4 regions of the Hydrogenophaga sp. ZJX-1 genome follow, and region 1 is predicted to be linked to each of the others. Evidence: predicted binding sites of a transcription regulator. Region 1 holds the regulator's gene; each other region holds the start of a gene.
What was found. The regulator FNR, encoded in region 1, switches genes on or off when oxygen is low (the NO sensors DNR and NnrR bind a similar motif). The targets are predictions, from matches to a motif close to TTGATNNNNATCAA.
Positions count from the first base shown of each region.

Region 1 (4,770 bases):
GGATATTCTTCTACGGTTTTGCCACTTATGGCAACGCCGGCTTCATGCGTGAGCAGGTCTGCAAGTACATGTGTCCTTACGCACGCTTCCAGAGTGCGATGTTCGACAAGGACACGATGATCGTGACCTACGACGAAAAGCGTGGGGAACCGCGTGGTCCTCGCTCGAAGAAAGCCGACCCCAAGGCGCTCGGTCTGGGATCCTGTGTAGACTGCACGTTGTGCGTACAGGTATGTCCGACAGGTATCGATATCCGCAATGGCCTTCAGTACGAGTGCATCGGTTGCGGTGCCTGTATCGATGTGTGCGACGAAGTGATGGACAAGGTTGGCTATCCGCGTGGACTGGTCAAGTACTCAACCCAGAACGGCATCGCGCAAGGCTGGAATACCCAGCAGATGATCCGTCGGGCCATGCGCCCGCGGGTGCTGGTTTATACCGGCATTCTGTTGGCGATCACGCTCGCCGTCATGATCAGCCTGTTCCTTCGTAAACCGCTCAAGGTGGACGTGATCCGGGACCGCGGCGCGCTGGCACGCATGGTTGAACAGGGCCGCATCGAAAATGTCTTCCGTTTGCAGGTGATGAATGCAACCGAGAGCACGCAACGATATGTGATCAGCGTTTCTGGGTTGCCTGGTATCACCATTGCCTCGGAGTCGGAGATTGAGGTCTTGCCGACGGAAGTGCGCTCTGCGGTCATCCGGGTGCAGCTTCCCCCGGGTGCTGCAGACACCGGGTCGCACCCCATCCATTTCGAAATCAAGGCTGCCGAGAATGATGGTGTATCTGTCACTGAAAAGGCAGCCTTCCTGGTGCCACGTTGAGCACCGCTTGTCAGCAGTCAACCCGACTCAGAGATACCTATGAACACCGCAACACTCAAAAAGTCTTCCAGTGAACACCCGCCCATTCCCTGGTGGCGCGTTCCGCACATGTGGCTGGTGGTGGGTGGGCCATTGGTGGTGGTGGTCGCGGCCATCATCACGGCCGTCATAGCCGTGGAGGGCGCTGACCCTGTTCTGAACAAGGCCGACTTTGAGCGGGACCTGAAGGCGGCCCAGTTGTTGGATGGACAGGCGCGGGCCGAGGCACTGATCAAGCTTCAACCGGCCCACCAAGCACGTAACCACGCGGCGTCTCCAGTCGTCCCGCCCTCGAAGGAATAGCGAGACGTGTGCCGTCCTGTGGCTGAGATGGCACCTTTGCACCGGTTTTGATGCCTGAAATCGATCACAACAACACACGAGGAGAAACAGGAATGACCGCTCAAAGATGGATGTGGATAGCGTGGCCAGCCTTTCTGGTCGCCGCGGTGCTGGAAATGATCGTATTTGCCATGATCGATCCCAGCGATCTCCACTGGTTTGGCGCGCCGTTGGAGTTGTCTCGCCCAGCGGTCTATACCTTGGCGTTTTTCACTTTCTGGCTGGTGGCGATGGTGTCGAGCGCGCTCACCACCCTGCTGTCCATGTCGCCATTTGAGGTCAACCGGTGTCCGGTCCCACCGGATCAGCGGCCCCAGGATTGCGCCAAGAACGGATCTTGCGGCTGAACACCCTCAGCGGTCACTTCAAAACAGAAAGCCCCAACGAGGTGTCATTCGTTGGGGCTTTTGTCTTGAGTGAACTGGGTTCAGGGGCAGGTCGGCGGGTTCACAATCAACCGGAGACCCTCGGTGCTCTTGATGTGGACGTAGCGCTGTTTGACTTCGATGATGCCTTCTTCCACGAACTTGGAAAATGTGCGGCTCACCGTCTCCAGCTTCATGCCGAGATAGCTGCCAATTTCTTCGCGGGTCATCCGAAGAATCAGTTCGGACTGGGAAAAACCGCGGGCGTGCAGGCGCTGCACAAGGTTCAGCAGGAAAGCCGCGAGGCGTTCTTCCGCTCGCATGCTTCCCAGCAGCAACATGACGCTGTGGTCTCGCACGATTTCGCGGCTCATGATCTTGTGCACATGGTGCTGCAGGGTGGTGAACTCCCTGGAGAGTTCCTCGACCTGATCGAACGGCATCACACAGACTTCAGCATCTTCCAGTGCGATGGCATCACAGGAATGACGATCACTCACGATGCCATCCAAGCCGATGATCTCACCAGTCATCTGGAAGCCGGTCACTTGATCCCGGCCATCGGCCGTGGTGACGCAGGTCTTGAAGAACCCGGAACGCACGGCGTACAGCGAGGTGAATCTGTCGCCCGTATTGAAAAGTGCCGATCCGCGCTTGATGCGTCGTCGGGCCGAGATGACGTTGTCGAGCTTGTCCATCTCGTCGGGGTTGAGACCCATGGGAAGACACAATTCCCGCAGGTTGCAACTTGAACAGGCGACTTTGATGCTTTGTGCGTCCATAAATTATCCGGAAATCGGTGGTGAGCTTAACGCATAGCTGGGACTTGTGTCGAGGAAATGCCTGTGTGCCACGCCCCTCACCGGAGCGAAAATTTGCGAATGCGCGCACGATTGATCAAGATCAAGGGAGGACATGCGAGCGTGGTGCACATTCAAGGTTCAGTATTGGAGAACAGTCTGTGAGTCACGCCATTTCCGATGAATTGCTCAAGCGATTCGATGTTCCCGGTCCGCGGTACACCTCGTACCCGACGGCTGACCGCTTTGTCGAAGCCTATACCGAGGGTGACTATATACAAGCGCTGGAGCAGCGCAGGGCCGGCTCGCTGGCACTGCCGCTCAGCATCTACATTCACATTCCGTTCTGCGAGTCGGTCTGTTACTACTGCGCCTGCAACAAGGTCATCACCAAGCACCACGAACGGGCGGCTGAATACCTGCGGTACCTGTCGCGTGAAGTGGAGTTGCAGGTCCAGCATTTTGGCAAGGGGCACAGCGTGTCCCAGCTGCATCTGGGTGGTGGCACACCCACCTTTTTGTCCGATCCAGAGCTTGAGGATCTCATGACGATGATCCGGCGCAACTTCACGTTGGTGCCGGGTGGAGAATATTCGATCGAGGTGGACCCCCGGACCGTGACCGACCAGCGGCTTCAGACGCTGGCGAGACTGGGCTTCAACCGCCTCAGCTTTGGTGTCCAGGATTTCGACCCCGCTGTTCAGAAGGCGGTGCATCGCGTGCAACCTGCCGATCAGGTGTTCGCGCTGGTGGAAACCGCCCGCAAGATCGGTTTTGAGTCGGTCAACGTGGACCTGATCTACGGTCTACCGCTGCAGACGCCCGAGTCGTTCGCTCGCACGCTCGCTCAGGTGAACCAGTTGCGTCCCGACCGCATTGCGTTGTACGCCTACGCGCACCTGCCCTCCCGTTTCAAGCCGCAGCGTCGCATCATTTCGGCAGAGTTGCCCAGCCCCGGTGACAAGTTGTCGATGTTGTCTGCATCACTGGATGCCATGAGCGATGCTGGGTATGTGTATGTGGGCATGGACCATTTCGCCTTGCCCACAGATGCACTCGCAGTGGCCAAGCGCCAGGGCCGCCTGCACCGCAACTTCCAGGGCTACAGCACGCAGCCCGACTGCGATCTGATCGCCTTGGGGGTTTCCGCCATTGGGCGCATCGGAGCCACCTACAGCCAGAATGCCAAGACGCTGGAGGATTATTACGACGCTTTGGATCAGGGCAAGCTGCCCATCGTGCGGGGTCTGGTGCTCACGCGGGATGACCTGCTGCGCCGTGCCGTCATCATGTCCATCATGTGCCAAGGGCAACTGCAGTACGAATCGATCGAACTGGGTCACCTGATCGACTTCAAGAGCTACTTCGCGCGCGAGCTCGAAGTGCTGGCCGGACTGGCCGAACACGGCTTGGTCACCCTGGATGACAGCGGTGTTCAGGTCACGCCGACCGGTTGGTACTTGGTCCGTGCCATTGCCATGGTGTTTGATAAAAATCTGCAGGTTGATCAGGACCGTGCCCGGTTTTCAAAGATCATCTGAACGGTCAGCTTTTGGACCAGTGGCGGGTCTTTGTTCGCGTGGGGTGTCCATGAGCGGGTGCGAGTGGGATCAATACTCACTACCAATAGGGGCGGGTTAGAACTAGCCTCCGCCTTCTATCACCCACGCGCTGTTAAAGTTCCTTCATGCAAGCTTCCATGGCGATCACGGCCCTGTTCATGGGTATCGTGGGTGGACCCCACTGTGTCGCCATGTGCGGCGCAGCCTGTGCTGGCATCAGCCGCGCGGCAGGCGAGCGCAGCACCCGGGCGCTGTGGACGTTCCAGTTCAGTCGTATGTTCGGGTATTCGCTGTTCGGCGCTTTTGCGGCGGGGTCCGTCCAGGGGCTTGCGGTGCTGGGGACCAACACCATAGCGATTCGGCCGGTCTGGACCATGTTCCACGCTGCGGCATTTCTCCTGGGCCTGGCACTGATCTGGCAAGCGCGCCAACCCGCCTGGATTGACAACTTGGGCCAATCGTTGTGGCGCAAGGCGCGGCCGGTGCTGACCCGCTTGGGACCTCGCGCCCCCATTGTGTTGGGGGTCGGCTGGGCGTTCATGCCGTGCGGGTTGCTGTATTCCGCCTTGCTGGTGGCGTCGCTCTCTGCGAACGTGTTCGAAGGAGCCGCCATCATGGCTCTGTTTTCTTTGGGCACGTCCATTTCCTTGACCGCCGCACCCTGGTTGTTGCTGCGCCTGCGGGGCGGTCAGTCGGGCGCCTGGGCCATCCGGTTGGCCGGCTTGGCACTGGCGCTGACGTCGGGTTGGGCGCTCTGGATGGGGCTGACCAACCCCACGGGCCTGTTTTGCCTGTGATTGCCGGCTGAACAGTTCAGCCCTTGGCCGATTGGCGA
Region 1 is NZ_JBMBRA010000001.1:684,047-688,816, forward strand. It holds gene ccoG (cytochrome c oxidase accessory protein CcoG) at 1-827, shown strand, start outside; gene ACN5W5_RS03370 (nitrogen fixation protein FixH) at 867-1,169, shown strand; gene ACN5W5_RS03375 (hypothetical protein) at 1,262-1,555, shown strand; gene fnr (fumarate/nitrate reduction transcriptional regulator Fnr) at 1,636-2,355, opposite strand; gene hemN (oxygen-independent coproporphyrinogen III oxidase) at 2,535-3,914, shown strand; gene ACN5W5_RS03390 (sulfite exporter TauE/SafE family protein) at 4,073-4,732, shown strand; gene ACN5W5_RS03395 (DMT family transporter) at 4,749-4,770, opposite strand, start outside.

Region 2 (4,770 bases), on a different contig from region 1:
CCTGGGTGTGCGCCACCGCGGCGTGACCATGGTGGAGCTGCTGAGAGAATGATCCCCCGTCCGCCCAACAACAACCTCCTGGAGACCGCATGAGAATCGAAACCATCGCCGTGCACGGCGGCTACACCCCCGATCCCACCACCAAGGCGGTGGCGGTGCCGATCTACCAGACCGTGGCCTACGCGTTCGACGACACGCAGCACGGTGCCGACCTGTTCGACCTCAAGGTCGCGGGCAACATCTACAGCCGCATCATGAACCCCACCAACGGCGTGCTCGAAGCGCGCCTGGCGGCGCTCGAAGGCGGCGTGGGCGCACTCTCCATGGCCTCGGGCATGGCGGCCATCACGGCGGCGATCCAGACCATCGCCGAAACCGGCGACAACATCGTTTCGGCCTCCACGCTCTACGGTGGCACCTACAACCTGTTCGCCCACACCTTCCCGCAGCAGGGCATCACGGTGCGCTTCGCCGATCCGCGTGACCCGGCGGCCTTCGCCGCGCTGATCGACGAGCGCACCAAGGCGATCTACTGCGAATCGGTGGGCAACCCGCTGGGCAACGTGACCGACATCGGCGCGCTCGCCGCCGTGGCCCACGCGGCCGGCCTGCCGCTGATCGTGGACAACACCGTGTCCAGCCCCTACCTGTGCCGCCCGTTCGAACACGGTGCCGACATCGTGGTGCACTCGCTGACCAAATACCTGGGCGGCCACGGCACCACCATCGGCGGCGCCATCGTCGACAGCGGCAAGTTCCCCTGGGCCGAGCACAAGGCGCGCTTCAAGCGCCTGAACGAGCCCGACGTGAGCTACCACGGCGTGGTCTACACCGAAGCGCTGGGCGCAGCCGCCTACATCGGGCGCGCCCGCGTGGTGCCGCTGCGCAACATGGGCGCGGCGCTCTCGCCCATGAACGCGTTCCAGATCCTGCAGGGCATCGAGACGCTGGCGTTGCGCATGGACCGCATCTGCGAGAACGCGGTCAAGATCGCCACGCGTCTGCAAAACCACCCCAAGGTGGACTGGGTCAACTACGCCGGCCTGTCCGACCACAAAGACCACGCGCTGGTGCAGAAATACATGGACGGCAAGGCGTCCGGCATCATCAGCTTTGGCCTGAAGTCGACCGACGCCATCGCGGCCGGCGCGCGTTTCCAGGACGCACTGATGCTGTTCACGCGCCTGGTGAACATCGGCGATGCCAAGTCGCTGGCCTGCCACCCGGCCACCACCACCCACCGCCAGCTCAACGCCGACGAAATGAAGAAAGCCGGCGTGAGCCCGGAGATGGTTCGCCTGTCGATCGGCATCGAACACATCGACGACCTGATCGCCGATCTGGAGCAGGCGCTGAGCAGGGTGTGACCCCCCCTGCGCCGCTTCGCGGCTTCCCCCCCAAGGGGGGACCACGCCCTTGGACCGGCGAAGCCGGATCTTCGGCGTGCGCTGGGATGGGGCACGCGCTCCGGTGGTGGAGTTGAACCTGCCATGCGAATCCTCCAGGCTCTGCGCCTGATGCGGCTCTGGGCCGCCGCCGGGCTGGCGCTGCTGTACCTGGCGGGTTGCAGTGACAGGGATGCCTGGCAACGTTCGATGCTGTACCACCCGCAGCCGGCCCGGCAGGCGGGTGATTCGCTGACGCTGCCGGTGGACGGTGCCACGCTGCAGATCAGCCTGCGGTCGAGGCCCGGCGCGCCGGCGATCCTTTATTTCGGTGGCAACGCCGAGGACGTGTCGGGCACCCGGCCCCAGCTCGAGCGCCTGTTTCCCGACCATGCGCTGTATCTGATGCACTACCGCGGCTACGGGCAGAGCACGGGTGAACCCGGCGAGCCCGCCCTGCACGCAGACGCCCTCGCGCTGTACGAGCATGTGCGGCGCGAGCACGCGGAGATCAATGTGATCGGCCGCAGCCTGGGCAGCGGCGTCGCCGCCCGCCTCGCGAGCGAGCGGTCGGTGGCCCGGCTGGCCCTGATCACGCCCTACGACAGCATCGAGAACGTGGCGGTCGAGCACTACCCCTGGTTGCCGGTGCGCTGGCTGATCCGGGACCGTTTCGATTCGGCGGCGGTGGCCGGTCGCATCAGCGCGCCCACCACGCTCATCGTCGCCGAACACGACACGCTGATCCGGCCCGGGCGCACGGCGCAACTTGCCATGCATTTCAAGCCGGGTGTTGCGCGTACGGTCGTGGTGGCGGGCGCCAACCACAACGACATCGGCACCCATCCGGTCTACGACCGTGCGCTGCTGGAGGCGCTGGCTGGGGATTGATCTGAATCAATTCGTCCGCATTTCCGGCGCCGCACCGTATTTGTGCGCGGTGCCGTTTGATCTTTAGCAAATGGGTCCCATGCCGGGTCTTCTGTAATGCCTGCCGGGAATGTTCCCGTGTCAAGGACTGAAGGAAGACCATGAAGAAGCACATCGTTGCCGTTGCCGCTCTCTGCTTGCTGGGATCGGGCGCCGCACTGGCGCAGGACTTCAAGGCAGGAAACCTGCTGGTGCGTGCCCGCGCCGTTCACCTGGACAGCGCCAACAAGGACAGCACGGGCCTGGACCTCGCCGTCAACGACAAGTGGCTGCCCGAAGTTGATTTCACCTATTTCATGAGTTCGAACCTGGCGGCCGAACTGATCCTGACCGTGCCCCAGAAGCACACACTGACCGCGGGCGGCGCCCCCATCGGCAGCCTGAAGCACCTGCCCCCCACATTGACGGTGCAGTACCACTTCACGGACCTGGGGGCCTTCAAGCCGTACGTGGGCGCGGGCCTGAACTACACCCGCTTCAGCTCGGTGAACCTGCCCGCTGGCGTGGACATCAAGCGCAACAGCTTCGGTCTGGCGCTGCAGGCGGGCATGGACTTTCGCCTGACCGACACGATGTACCTGAACGTCGACGTGAAGAAGGTCCAGATCGCCACCAAGGTGAGCGCGGGAGGCACCGAGATCGGCAAGCTGAAGGTGGACCCGCTGTTGCTGGGTGTCGGTGTGGGCTGGAAGTTCTGACCCCCAACCGTTTCACCCGAGTCCAGGCCCGGCGCGTCCAGCGTCCGGGCTTTTTTTGTGCGTTCAGGCCATGCGGGCCAGCCCCAGCGTGAACACCACGCCATCGGCCACGTTGCGCGCCTGCACCGTGCCGCCCATCTTGGCCATGTAGGTCTTGACCACGAACAGGCCCTGGCCTCGGTGGCCTTCGGTCGGCGGCAGGTCGGACACGCCGTAGTCAAAAATGCGCGGCAGCAGCGCTGCGGCTATCGCCGGTCCCTGGTTGTGCACCGCGATCCAGGCGTGTTGCGGATCGGCCGTCAGTGACAGCGTGATGGCGGTGCCCGGTGTGCGGCAGCGCTGGGCGTTGCTCAGGAGGTGCGTGACCACGTCTTCCAGTGCGAAGCCATCGGCCCGCACCTGCAGGCCCGCCAGCCCGGTGTTGTCGGCGTCCAGGTAGCGCACGTCGTCGATGCCGGAGAAGTGCGCGTTGTCGGCGATCTGCCGCAGGAAGGCGTGGATGTCCAGCCGCTCGCTGGCCATGTCGGCGGCGACGATGGCCTCGCTCGGTGAGGCGTGCCCGTACAGCACCTTGACGGCCTGCTGCATGCGCTGCACGTAGCGGTGGCTCGGGTCCTCGGGCCGGCCGTGCAGCACCATCAGCGACTGCAGCGGGGACATGATCTCGTGCCCCACGGCGTGCCACATGTCCAGCTCCTGCTGGGCGCGCTGGTGTTCGCGCGAGATGTCGTTCTTCACCCGTTGCAACAGGTCGGACAGGCCCCCGGCCAGGATGCCGAGTTCGTCGCTGCCGCGCAGGTCGCTCACGTCCAGGTCGGCGAGCCGGTTTTCCGGCAGGGGCGCGTGCACGTTGTACGACACCGCCGCGGCGCGCCGGGTGAGCTGGGTCACGCGGCGGATGAGCCCGATCTCGATCAGCAGCCAGGCCAGCACGATCGCGCCCAGCATGGCCCCGACCAGCCAGAGCAGGCGCGTGGCGACGATGCTGATGCGGCGCTCCACCGTGCGCACGTCGCCCGTCAGCGTGATCTCGAAGCGGCCCACCGGCGTGGCCACGGTGTCCACCGCCTGCAGCGGCGGCACCTGGGCGCCCACCGGCAGCAGGCCCACGATGTGGCGCACCCAGGGCGATTCGCGCTCGCCCGGGTCGGCGCTGCCTTGCAGGGTCTGCGTGGCGGGGGGACGCGTGAGGCCCGGGGCCAGGGTGCTGGCCAATCGCTGGATCTGCAGGCTTTCGCCCGGCAGCAGGGACTGCGCCAGTTCGGCCAGCGCGGAGGGCTCGGCCTGGCGCGGCGCGGTGGTGTCCAGCAGTTGCGCGGACGCGGGCCCCACGATCTGCAGCCCCACGCGGATGTCGGCGAGATCGGCGGGCGGCCAGACCACCCGGGCGGGCGGCAGGTGGGCCACGCGCAGGGCGTCCGAGGGCAGGCGGATGGAATAGAAGGCGCGGCGCGGGCAGTCGGGCTGCGCCTGGCCTTCGTCGGCGCAGTCCGGGCTTTGCCAGACCCAGCCGCGGAAGTCCCGCACCGGGCGGGTCTTGCGTTGCAGCGTGTCGGGCTCCGCGCCGGCCTCGGGTGCCCGAAAGCCGGCCCAGCGCCCCACCAGCGGCGCCTGCGGCTGGCCACGGGCGCTGGCCACCAGCTCCAGCGGCGCGATCCAGCGGGTGGTCTGGCCGCGCAGCGTCAGGTGCACCCGGGCGCGGTGCACGTCCTGCAAGTCCAGCTGGCCCCGCTGGCGGCCCACCAGCGGCGGGCTGA
Region 2 is NZ_JBMBRA010000003.1:594,939-599,708, reverse strand. It holds gene ACN5W5_RS11685 (septal ring lytic transglycosylase RlpA family protein) at 1-52, shown strand, start outside; gene ACN5W5_RS11680 (O-acetylhomoserine aminocarboxypropyltransferase/cysteine synthase family protein) at 90-1,367, shown strand; gene ACN5W5_RS11675 (alpha/beta hydrolase) at 1,491-2,276, shown strand; gene ACN5W5_RS11670 (OmpW/AlkL family protein) at 2,417-3,013, shown strand; gene ACN5W5_RS11665 (sensor histidine kinase) at 3,077-4,770, opposite strand, start outside.
Region 2: ACN5W5_RS11670 (OmpW/AlkL family protein) is a predicted target of FNR. The motif match lies at 2,333-2,346, and genes of this name have one in related genera.

Region 3 (4,770 bases), on a different contig from region 1:
TCACCGTCACCAACTGGATCAAGCCACTGGGCCTGGACGTGAGCGGCCTGGCCAACCTCGCCGCCTACCGCGAGCGTGTGGCGGCCCGTCCGGCGGTGCAGGCCGCGATGAAGGCCGAGGGTTTGATCTGACGCCTGCAGCGTTCCGAATCACGACAAGGGGCTCATCGGGGCCCTTTTTCATGGGCGTTGCACCGATCGCAAACGGCGCCATCGTCTGGGCGCGCACCCAGGCACCCGCCACAGCGATGGCCGCTGAACAGCGCGAACCGCCGCGCTGGTTTCCGGGGATCAGGGTCTGTGGGCGCAGGCAAGCGCCATGGAGCGCGAACTGGGCTGTCCGATCTGGACCGTGCAGCAGCTGCCCCAGCGCATCCACGGCTGAGCATCACCTCACAGCGCCCGCTGCCGCAGCGCCAGCGCCGCCCCCACCCACAGCGCCAGCGCTGAAAACACCAGCCCGCGCGCCAGCCCGCCCGGGCCGTCGGCGATGAGGCCCACCACGGTGGGGCCGACGATCTGGCCGGCGGCGAAGATGACGGTGAAAGCGCTGATCCCTGCGGCCCACTGCGCGGGTGGCAGGTTGTGCCGCACCAGCGCCGTCGTGGACGCGACCACCGAGAGGAACACGCCACCGAACAGCAGGCCCGAAACGATCACGAGCGGCCAGGCGGTGGTGAGCGCGGGCAGGATGGCGGCCACGCCGAGCAGGGCGTTGAGCCGCGCCAGCGCCTGGCCGCTCCTGTGGCGATCGAGCAGGCCGGCCCAGATGCGCGACGAGGCCACCACCGCCACCCCGAGCAGCGCGTAAAACAGGGTGATCGCGCCGGGGCTGCTGCCTTGCTCGCGCAGCAGCGCGATCACGAAGGTCATGTAGCCGATGTAGCCCACGCCAAAACCGGCATAGCCCGCCAGCGCAAAGGCGAAGTCGCGCATGCGGAACACGCGGCTGGCGAGCGGTCCGGCGGCCTGACCGGGAGACGCGGCCGCAGCCGGGCGGGCAGCTTCGCTGGCCGCGAGCACGCGCGCGGGCCAGGCCAGCAGCGCGGTGGCCAGCGCACACAACACCGACAGGCCCCACCACGCCCAGGCCCAGCCGTGGGGCAGACCGGCCGCCCGTTCCAGCAGCCAGGGCACGCCGAACGCGGAGACCACGATGCCCAGTCCGGTGCCGCCGTAATACAGCCCGAGCAGAAAACCACTTCGATGCGGTTGGCGCGCGCCCAGCCGGGCAGCCAGCAGGCCACCGGTGCTGAACACCAGCGCACTCGCCACACCCGCCAGACAGCGCTGCAGCAGCAGCGCCGTGGCGTCGGTGAAAAAGCCGCTGGCGGCCATGAACAGCGTGGCCAGCACCGAGCCCGCCAGCAGCACGCGCATGGGCGACAGGCGTTTGAGCAGCCACGACATGGCCAGCGCACCGATGAGGTAGCCAACAGCGTTGGCGGTGTTCATGGCGCCGGCCAGGGTGTAGCTCCAGCCCAGGTCGTCGCGCATGGGCGGCAACAGCAGGCCGTAGGCAAAGCGCGTGATGCCCAACGACACCGCCGCGCCCAGCGAGAGCGCCAGGGCCAGGCGCAGGTAGGGCGTGCGGTCGGACGCGTCGGGCGCCGGGGAAGCGGGCAAGGGGATGGACATCGCCGGCCATTGTGGGCCAGAGCGCGCCCGCGCGGACGGGCGATGCCTGTCCGGGTGGGCATCGGGCTCGCTGGCCGCAGCCCGGTGTTCCGCGCCACGCTGCCCTGGCCGCAGCGTCCGGGGCAGGTTGAGGTGGCTGATATCGAGCGCGGCGATCAGCCCTGACCCAGACCGACCGGTGCGGGCGCGCGCATGACGATGCGGGTGAACAGGCGGTCGAACTGCGGGTCGCGCGGTACGCGGCTGTTCAGGGGGTCCTGGTTGGTGGCGAACGCGGCGTTGAGCGCGTGCCAGTCGGCGTCGGTCAGGCTCTTTTCGGCCTCCGGCAGGATCACCGACTCTTCGAGCCGCATGTGCTCGAGGTAGAAATCCACATAGCGGGTCACCTCGTCTTCGAACGCCTGGCGCCGGGTGTCGCCCAGCAGCTCCCAGGCCATCAGCAGGTGCATGAGTTCGCGCACCCGAAGCTCGCCCTGCATGTGGTCGCGCTCCAGCTGGTCGATGGCGGCCATGGTGTGCGGTGCCACGCGCGCCACGCGGGGGAACAGCAGGTCCGACTCCTTGGGATGGTGGTGCTTCTCGGGAAATTCGTCGATGTAGAACAGCATCGCCCGCAACACGTCAAAAAACAGCTCGGACTGGCCCGTCCCATCGGGATCGGGACCGCGCCGGACCATCTGCATGAGCGATTGCAGCATCGCCGCCAGGGAGGCGTGTTCGTCGCGGATGACCCGCAGGGCTTCGTGGTTCATGGTGCTGGTCTCCTCTGGGGTCATAAAACCGACCCATCGGTCGGTTAACTCGACCCAAGACTATCACCGAACACGGCGCGCACCAGCTTGATGCACATCAACCCTGCCCGCCAAGTTGCGACGTCCCCGAAGCACGGACAACGGGTGAGCGGCCGGGCACACGGGGTTTCAGCGCTGCACCGGTGGCTTCCAGCGCTTGAGCAAGAGTGCGTTGCTGACGACGCTCACCGAGCTCAGGGCCATCGCCGCGCCGGCCAGCACCGGGCTCAGGTAGCCCAGCGCGGCGAGCGGGATGCCGGCGGCGTTGTAGGCGAAGGCCCAGAACAGGTTCTGCCGGATCTTGCTCACGGTGCGGCGAGAGATGTCGAGCGCAGCGGCCACCAGCATCGGGTCACCGCGCATGAGCGTGATCCCCGCGGCGTGCATCGCCACGTCGGAACTGCCGCCCTGGCTGTGGCTCATCGCGAGGCCCACATCGGCGGCGGCCAAGGCCGGCGCATCGTTCACGCCATCGCCCACCATCGCCACGGTGTGGTGGCTTTCTTTTGAACCCGCTGTGACGGCCGCGGGCGCTGTGCCACCCTCCACCGCCGCCAGCGCCACCAGCCCCGCGGGCGGTTCGCGTTCCCCCTGCTTCAGGCGCCGCACCACCGCCGCCTTGTCGCCCGGCAACACCTCGGCAATCACCTCGCCTGCGTCGGCCCGCAGGCCCAGCGTGTGGGCCATGGCCAGCGCGGCGCCGCGGTTGTCGCCCGAGACCATGAAGAGCCGCAGGCCCTGGGCGCGCAGCCCGGCCAGCGCGGCGGCCGCGCCGGGCTTGGCCTCGTCGGCGAAGGCCAGCAGGGCCAGCGGCGCCCATTGATCGGCCTCGCCCTGCGCCGCCAGCACCGACACCGTGGCGCCCTCGTCCTGCAGCGTCTGCACGCGCGCCGCCAGCGGCCCCATGGCCGCACCCAGCTCGTCCATCCAGCGCAGGCTGCCCAACGCCAGCTTCGCGCCCTGCACCGTGCCCAGGCTGCCGCGGCCCGACACCGCCTGCACATCCTGCGCCGCATCGGCGGCCACCGTCAGCCCACGCGTGGCCGCAGCTTCCAGCACGGCGCGCGCCAGCGGGTGCGCGCTTTGCGCCTGCAGCGCGCTCGCCGCCTGCAACACCGCCAGCTCGTCCACACCCGCGGCCGCCTCGATCAGTCGCAGCCGCGGATGGCCAACGGTCAGCGTGCCGGTCTTGTCAAACGCCACGGTGTCCACGCGGTGCGCGATCTCCAGCGCCTGCGCGTCCTTGATCAAAATGCCGTGCTGCGCCGCCACCCCGGTGCCGGCCATGATGGCCGCGGGCGTGGCCAGGCCGAGTGCGCAGGGGCAGGCGATCACCAGCACCGACACCGCGTGCAACAAGGCCTCTTCCACCGGCGCGCCCACGTAGAGCCAGCCACCCAGCGTGATCAGCGCGATCACCAGCACCACCGGCACAAACACCGCCGCCACCTGGTCCACCAGGCGCTGCACCGGCGCCTTGCCCGCCTGCGCGTCCTGCACCAGCGCGATGATGTGCGCCAGCACGCTCTGCGCGCCCACCGCGCGCACGCTCACCTGCACCGCACCCTCGCCGTTGAGCGCGCCACCTGTCACGCCGTCGCCCACCGCCTTGGCCACCGGCATGGCTTCACCGGTGAGCATGGACTCATCGGCCTGCGTGCTGCCCTGCGCCACCGTGCCGTCGGCCGGAAAACGTTCGCCCGGCCGCACGGTGATCAGGTCGCCCGGCAGCAGTTCGTCCACCGGCACGTCGGTCTCTTCGGTGCGTTTGATGCCGTCGGGCAACAGGTGCGCCCACTCTGGCCGCAGCGCGTGCAGCGCGCGGATGGCGCTGGTGGTCTGGCGCTTGGCGCGCGCCTCCAGCCACTTGCCCAGCAGCACCAGCGTGATCACCACCGCCGAGCCTTCGTAATACAGGTGCACCATCTCGCCCGGTTCGGCACGCCACCAGAGCCAGGTGGACAGCATCCAGCCGGCGGTCGTGCCGATGGCCACCAGCAGCTCCATGTTGCCGGTGAGCGCCTTCAGCGCGTGCCAGCCGGCTTTGTAAAAGCGCGCGCCGAGCCAGAACTGCACCGGCGTGGCGAGCAGGAACTGCAACCACGACGGCAGCATCCAGTGTTTGCCGAACAGATCACCCACCATGGGCAGGGCCAGCGGCGCCGAGAGCAGCAGGCCTGCAAGCACGGGCAGGAAGTCGGTCGGGATGCCGTGCCAGCGTTCGCTGCTGTCTTCGTCCATCGCGGCCATGGAGCGCGGCTCGTAGCCAGCGTCGCGCACCGCGCGCTTGATGCGCGCCAGGGTCTCGGCGTCGTCGGGGCCGGCGAGCGTGACGCGCGCCG
Region 3 is NZ_JBMBRA010000005.1:302,237-307,006, forward strand. It holds gene gstA (glutathione transferase GstA) at 1-131, shown strand, start outside; gene ACN5W5_RS16450 (YbfB/YjiJ family MFS transporter) at 393-1,637, opposite strand; gene ACN5W5_RS16455 (hemerythrin domain-containing protein) at 1,793-2,389, opposite strand; gene ACN5W5_RS16460 (heavy metal translocating P-type ATPase) at 2,558-4,770, opposite strand, start outside.
Region 3: ACN5W5_RS16455 (hemerythrin domain-containing protein) is a predicted target of FNR. The motif match lies at 2,477-2,490, and genes of this name have one in related genera.

Region 4 (4,770 bases), on a different contig from region 1:
GCCTGGGGACTTGACCTTGACACCGTGTCAAGGCTGAAGATGCAAGCTTTCAATTTGAGGAACCACCATGAGCCAACAGACCTTCACCGTACAGGGCATGACCTGCGGCCACTGCGAAAAAGCCGTCACCACCGCCATCAAGACCCTGGACCCCCAGGCCGAGGTGCGCATTGACCGCAGCCAGAACCTGGTGGAAGTCCAGACCGAACAGCCGCGCGACGCGGTGGCCGCGGCCATCAGCGAAGAAGGCTACGCCGTCGCTGCATGAAACACGCCAGCGGTGCCGCCCGGCCCAGCGATGTGGCCGAGTTCCCGCTGGATGCCGCAGGCGCCTGGCCGGCCAACATCGGCACCGCAGCCAGCCTGAGCGGCATCTCGCCCAAGATGCTGCGGCATTACGAAGCGCTCGGCCTGCTGGGCGCGGTGGCGCGCACCGACAGCAACTACCGGCAATACAGCCTGGCCGACGTGCACACCCTGCGCTTCATCCGCCGCTCGCGCGACATGGGCTTCGGCCTCGACGCCATCACCGAACTCGTGAGCCTGTGGCACAACCGGCGCCGCAGCAGCGCCAGCGTCAAGCGCATCGCGCAGAAACACCGCGACGAACTGGGCCAGCGCATCGAAGCGCTGCAGGCCATGCAGCGCACGCTGGACGAACTGCTGTGCCATTGCCCCGGCAACGACCGGCCCGACTGCCCGATCCTCGACGACCTCGGGAGTCTCTGACCCCCACACTCCACCGCTGCGCGGGTCGCTGTCCCGCAGCGGGTTGATCCACCTTGGGCGGCCAGGTTGTGGATCCTTGATCTGCCGCAAGCCATCCAGGCGTTAGCGGAACAAATCTTTACAAACCGGCATCACTCCAGCACAGAGCAGATACAGCAGCTGCTCACACTGAAGCCATTCCGGAAGCAGGTACCCCGCCTGCCCATTCTGGAAAGCCCTTCTTCAACCTCAGGAGTGATTCATGAAACTGTTCAGCCAACGCACCCTCATCGCCGCCGCCCTCGCCACCGCTTTCGTGGGTGTTTCCGCCACCGCCATCGCCCAGGGCATGGGTGCCCCGTCGCAAGACATGCGTGCGCAACACATGGCCCAACGCGCTCAGACCGGACCGGCCGCCACACCGGGCAGCGCCGAGCTCACCCAGAAGCGGGCCTATCGCATGGAACGCATGCAAAAACGCATGGCCGAGCGCCAGGCCCAGCTCAAGGAAACCCTGAAGATCACGCCGGCGCAGGAAGCCGCGTGGAGCGCCTTTGTGGCCCGCACCACACCGGAGCCATACATGGGTCGCGACGTGAACCGTGAAGACTGGGCCAAGCTGACCACGCCGCAGCGTCTGGACAAGATGCAGGCCTTGAAAGCCGAACGCGACGCCCGGATGGACAAGCGCATCGACGCCACCAAGAGCTTCTACGCCGCGCTCACGCCCGAGCAGCAGAAGGTGTTTGACAGCCAGCGCCACGGCGGTTTCCAGCGCGCCGGCCTGCAGGGTGAACGCGGCATGATGGGCGAACACCACCACGGCGGTCACCACCGCATGGGTGGCATGGGTGGCATGGGTGGCATGGGTGGCGGTGCCGGTTGCGATGCCCCGATGCAGCCGCGCAGCTGAACCCGACCCGAACCCTTTCCCAAGCCCCGCCCGTCGGGGCTTTTTCATGGGCTTGACCTGAGTCAAGCCCCACCGCCCAGCCACCCGATAAGCTGCCCCGCCATGGACTTTGACCTCATCATCATCGGCGCCGGCCCGGCCGGCCTGAGCCTGGCCCGAGCGTTGCGCGGCAGCGGACTGCACATCGGCCTGATCGAACAGCACACCCGCGACGCGCTGCAACAGCCCGTTTTCGATGGCCGAGAAATTGCCCTCACCCAGCACAGCGCCGAGCTGCTGCGCCAGCTCGGGATCTGGCCCCTGCTCGGTGAAGCCCACATCGCGCCGCTGCGCGACGCACTCGTGCTCGACGGCGGCGCCGGCCCCGGCCAGCAGCGCATGCGCATCAGCCACCAGCTGAGCCCCAAATCCGAACTCGGTTTCCTTGTCGCCAACCACCACATCCGCCGCGCCGCCTTCGAGGCGGCCCTGGCACCCGAAGACGCCAGCGGCCAGCCGCCCGAGCTGCGCTGCGGCGAACAGGTCACCCAGATCCACACCGGCGCCAGCGGCGCCCACCTCACGCTTGCCGCCGGTCAGCGCCTGAGCGCCAAACTCGTGGTGGCCGCCGACAGCCGCCATTCCAGCACCCGCCGCGCCATGGGCATTCCGGCCGACATGCACGACTACGGTCGCACCATGCTGGTCTGCAACATGACGCACGAGCAGCCTCACCTGGAGACCGCCTGGGAGTGGTTCGACCACGGCCAGACGCTCGCCCTGCTGCCCATGAACCCCTGTCCGCAGACGGGCCTGCCGCGCTCCTCGGTCGTGCTCACCCTGCCCAGCCAGGAACTCCAGCCCCTGATGGACCTGCCGGAAGACGCGTTCAACGCCGCCATGGCGCAGCGCTTCGGCCACCAGCTCGGCGCCATGCGGCTCAGCAGCACGCGCCACGCCTACCCGCTGGTGGGCGTCTGGGCACGCCGCCTGGTGGCGCAGCGCTTCGCGGTCGTCGGCGACGCCGCCGTGGGCATGCACCCGGTCACGGCCCACGGCTTCAATCTCGGCCTGCGCAGCATTGACAGCCTGTCAAAGGCACTGATCCAGGCGCATCAGAAAGGGCAGGACATCGCCTCGCCCGCCCTGCTGCAGCGCTACCAGCGCGCCCACCAGGGCGCCAGCCGCGGCCTCTACATGGCCACCCACGCCCTTGCCACGCTCTACACCCGAGAAGAAACGCCGGCCCGCCTGCTGCGCCAGGCCATGGTGGGGCTGGGTGAACGCTTCACGCCGTTCAAGCGTGCGGTGGCGGCATCCCTGACGGGCCTGCACTGATCGTCCCCCCGCGCCGCTTCGCGTCACCCCCCTAGGGGCAAACGCGAGTGGCCCGGCAAAGCCGGTTCCACCGCTTTCTGGAAAGCAGACACGCGCTCCGATCCAGGCTCCAGGGGTGGGCTCCGGCAAGGTCTTGTTGCGGTGCGTCAAGATGCTTGTCAGCATTCGGGTCTAGATTGATGCATGTCAATCCGCACGGGCACGCAGAGGCCCGGCCTCTCACCACCCCCCGAGGAGACCACAAGACCATGCTGTCCGCCTACATCACGCACGCCGACTGTGCCCGCCACGACATGGGTGCCCACCACCCCGAATGCCCCGAGCGCCTGGGTGCCATCAACGACCACCTGCTGGTCAAGGGTCTGCTGGATTACATGATCCCGTACGACGCGCCGATGGCCACCGAGGAACAGCTGGGCCGGGCCCACGCCTCGCTCTACGTGCGCGAAATCTTCGAAGCCTCGCCCAAGGAAGGCCTGCACCCGGTGGACCCGGACACCAACATGTGCCCACACACGCTCTCGGCCGCCCTGCGCGCCGCAGGCGCCACGGTGCAGGCGACCGACCTGGTGCTGACGTGCAGAACCACCACCGCTTTCTGCAGCGTGCGCCCGCCAGGCCACCACGCCGAGCGCTCGGCGGCCATGGGTTTCTGTTTCTTCAACAACGTGGCCGTTGGCATGCGCCACGCGCTCGATGTGCACGGCCTGCAGCGCATCGCCCTGATCGACTTCGACGTGCACCACGGCAACGGCAGCGAAGACATCTTCCGCGGTGACGAACGCGTGCTGATGTGCTCCATCTTCGAGAAGGGCCTGTATCCCTTCAACGGTGAGAACGCCGTCGGCCCGAACATGGTCAACGTCGGCCTGCCCAGCCGCTCCGGCAGCGACGCCTTCCGCGCCGCGGTCACCGACCACTGGATTCCCGCGCTCGACGCCTTCGCGCCGCAGCTGATCTACATCTCGGCCGGCTTCGACGCCCACCGGGAAGACGACATGGGCAACCTCGGCCTCGTGGAAGCCGACTACGCCTGGGTCACCCAGCAACTCATGAAACTGGCCGGCAAACACTGCCAGGGGCGCGTGATTTCCTGCCTGGAGGGCGGCTACGTTTTGAGCCCCCTCGCCCGCAGTGTCGCGGCCCATGTGCGCGTGCTGATCGGCGCCGACTGAGAACACGAACCATCCGAATCTTCAGCAACCTGAGTCCCTCATGGACAAACACTACCTCACCCCGCTCTTCCTGCCCGAAACCATCGCCGTCTTTGCCGGCAAAACCGACGATCCCGACAGCCAGATACCGCAAGCGCGGGCGCTGATCAACGCACTGACCGCCCAGCGCTTCAGCGGCAACCTGGTCTTCCTCGACATCCACACCACCGGCACCCTGGCCGATCTGGCCCAGACCCGGGCCGACCTGGCCATCATCGCCCTGCCTCCGGCCGAGGCGATCGCCGCGCTGGAAGTGGCCGGGCGCATCAAGTGCAAGGCGGCGCTGGTGGTCGGCAGCGGCACCACGGCCGACATGGCGGGCGACATGCACCGGGTCGCGCGTCGCCACGGCATGCACCTGCTCGGCCCCAACAGCCTGGGCTTCCAGCGCCCGCGCGCCGGCCTCAACGCCAGCGTGGTGGGCCCGCTGACAGCCGCCGGCCCGCTCGCGCTGGTCTCGCAATCGGGCGCGCTCACGGCGTCCATCCTGGACTGGGCGAGCCAGAACGCCGTGGGCTTCTCCACCGTGGTTTCACTCGGCCCCAACACCTCGGTCGACATCGCCCAGGTGCTCGATTTCCTCGCCTCCGATGCACAAACCCACAGCATCGTCGTCTA
Region 4 is NZ_JBMBRA010000005.1:307,321-312,090, forward strand. It holds gene ACN5W5_RS16465 (heavy-metal-associated domain-containing protein) at 68-268, shown strand; gene cueR (Cu(I)-responsive transcriptional regulator) at 265-729, shown strand; gene ACN5W5_RS16475 (Spy/CpxP family protein refolding chaperone) at 971-1,621, shown strand; gene ubiM (5-demethoxyubiquinol-8 5-hydroxylase UbiM) at 1,724-2,938, shown strand; gene ACN5W5_RS16485 (histone deacetylase family protein) at 3,187-4,113, shown strand; gene ACN5W5_RS16490 (GNAT family N-acetyltransferase) at 4,154-4,770, shown strand, end outside.
Region 4: ubiM (5-demethoxyubiquinol-8 5-hydroxylase UbiM) is a predicted target of FNR. The motif match lies at 1,674-1,687, and genes of this name have one in related genera.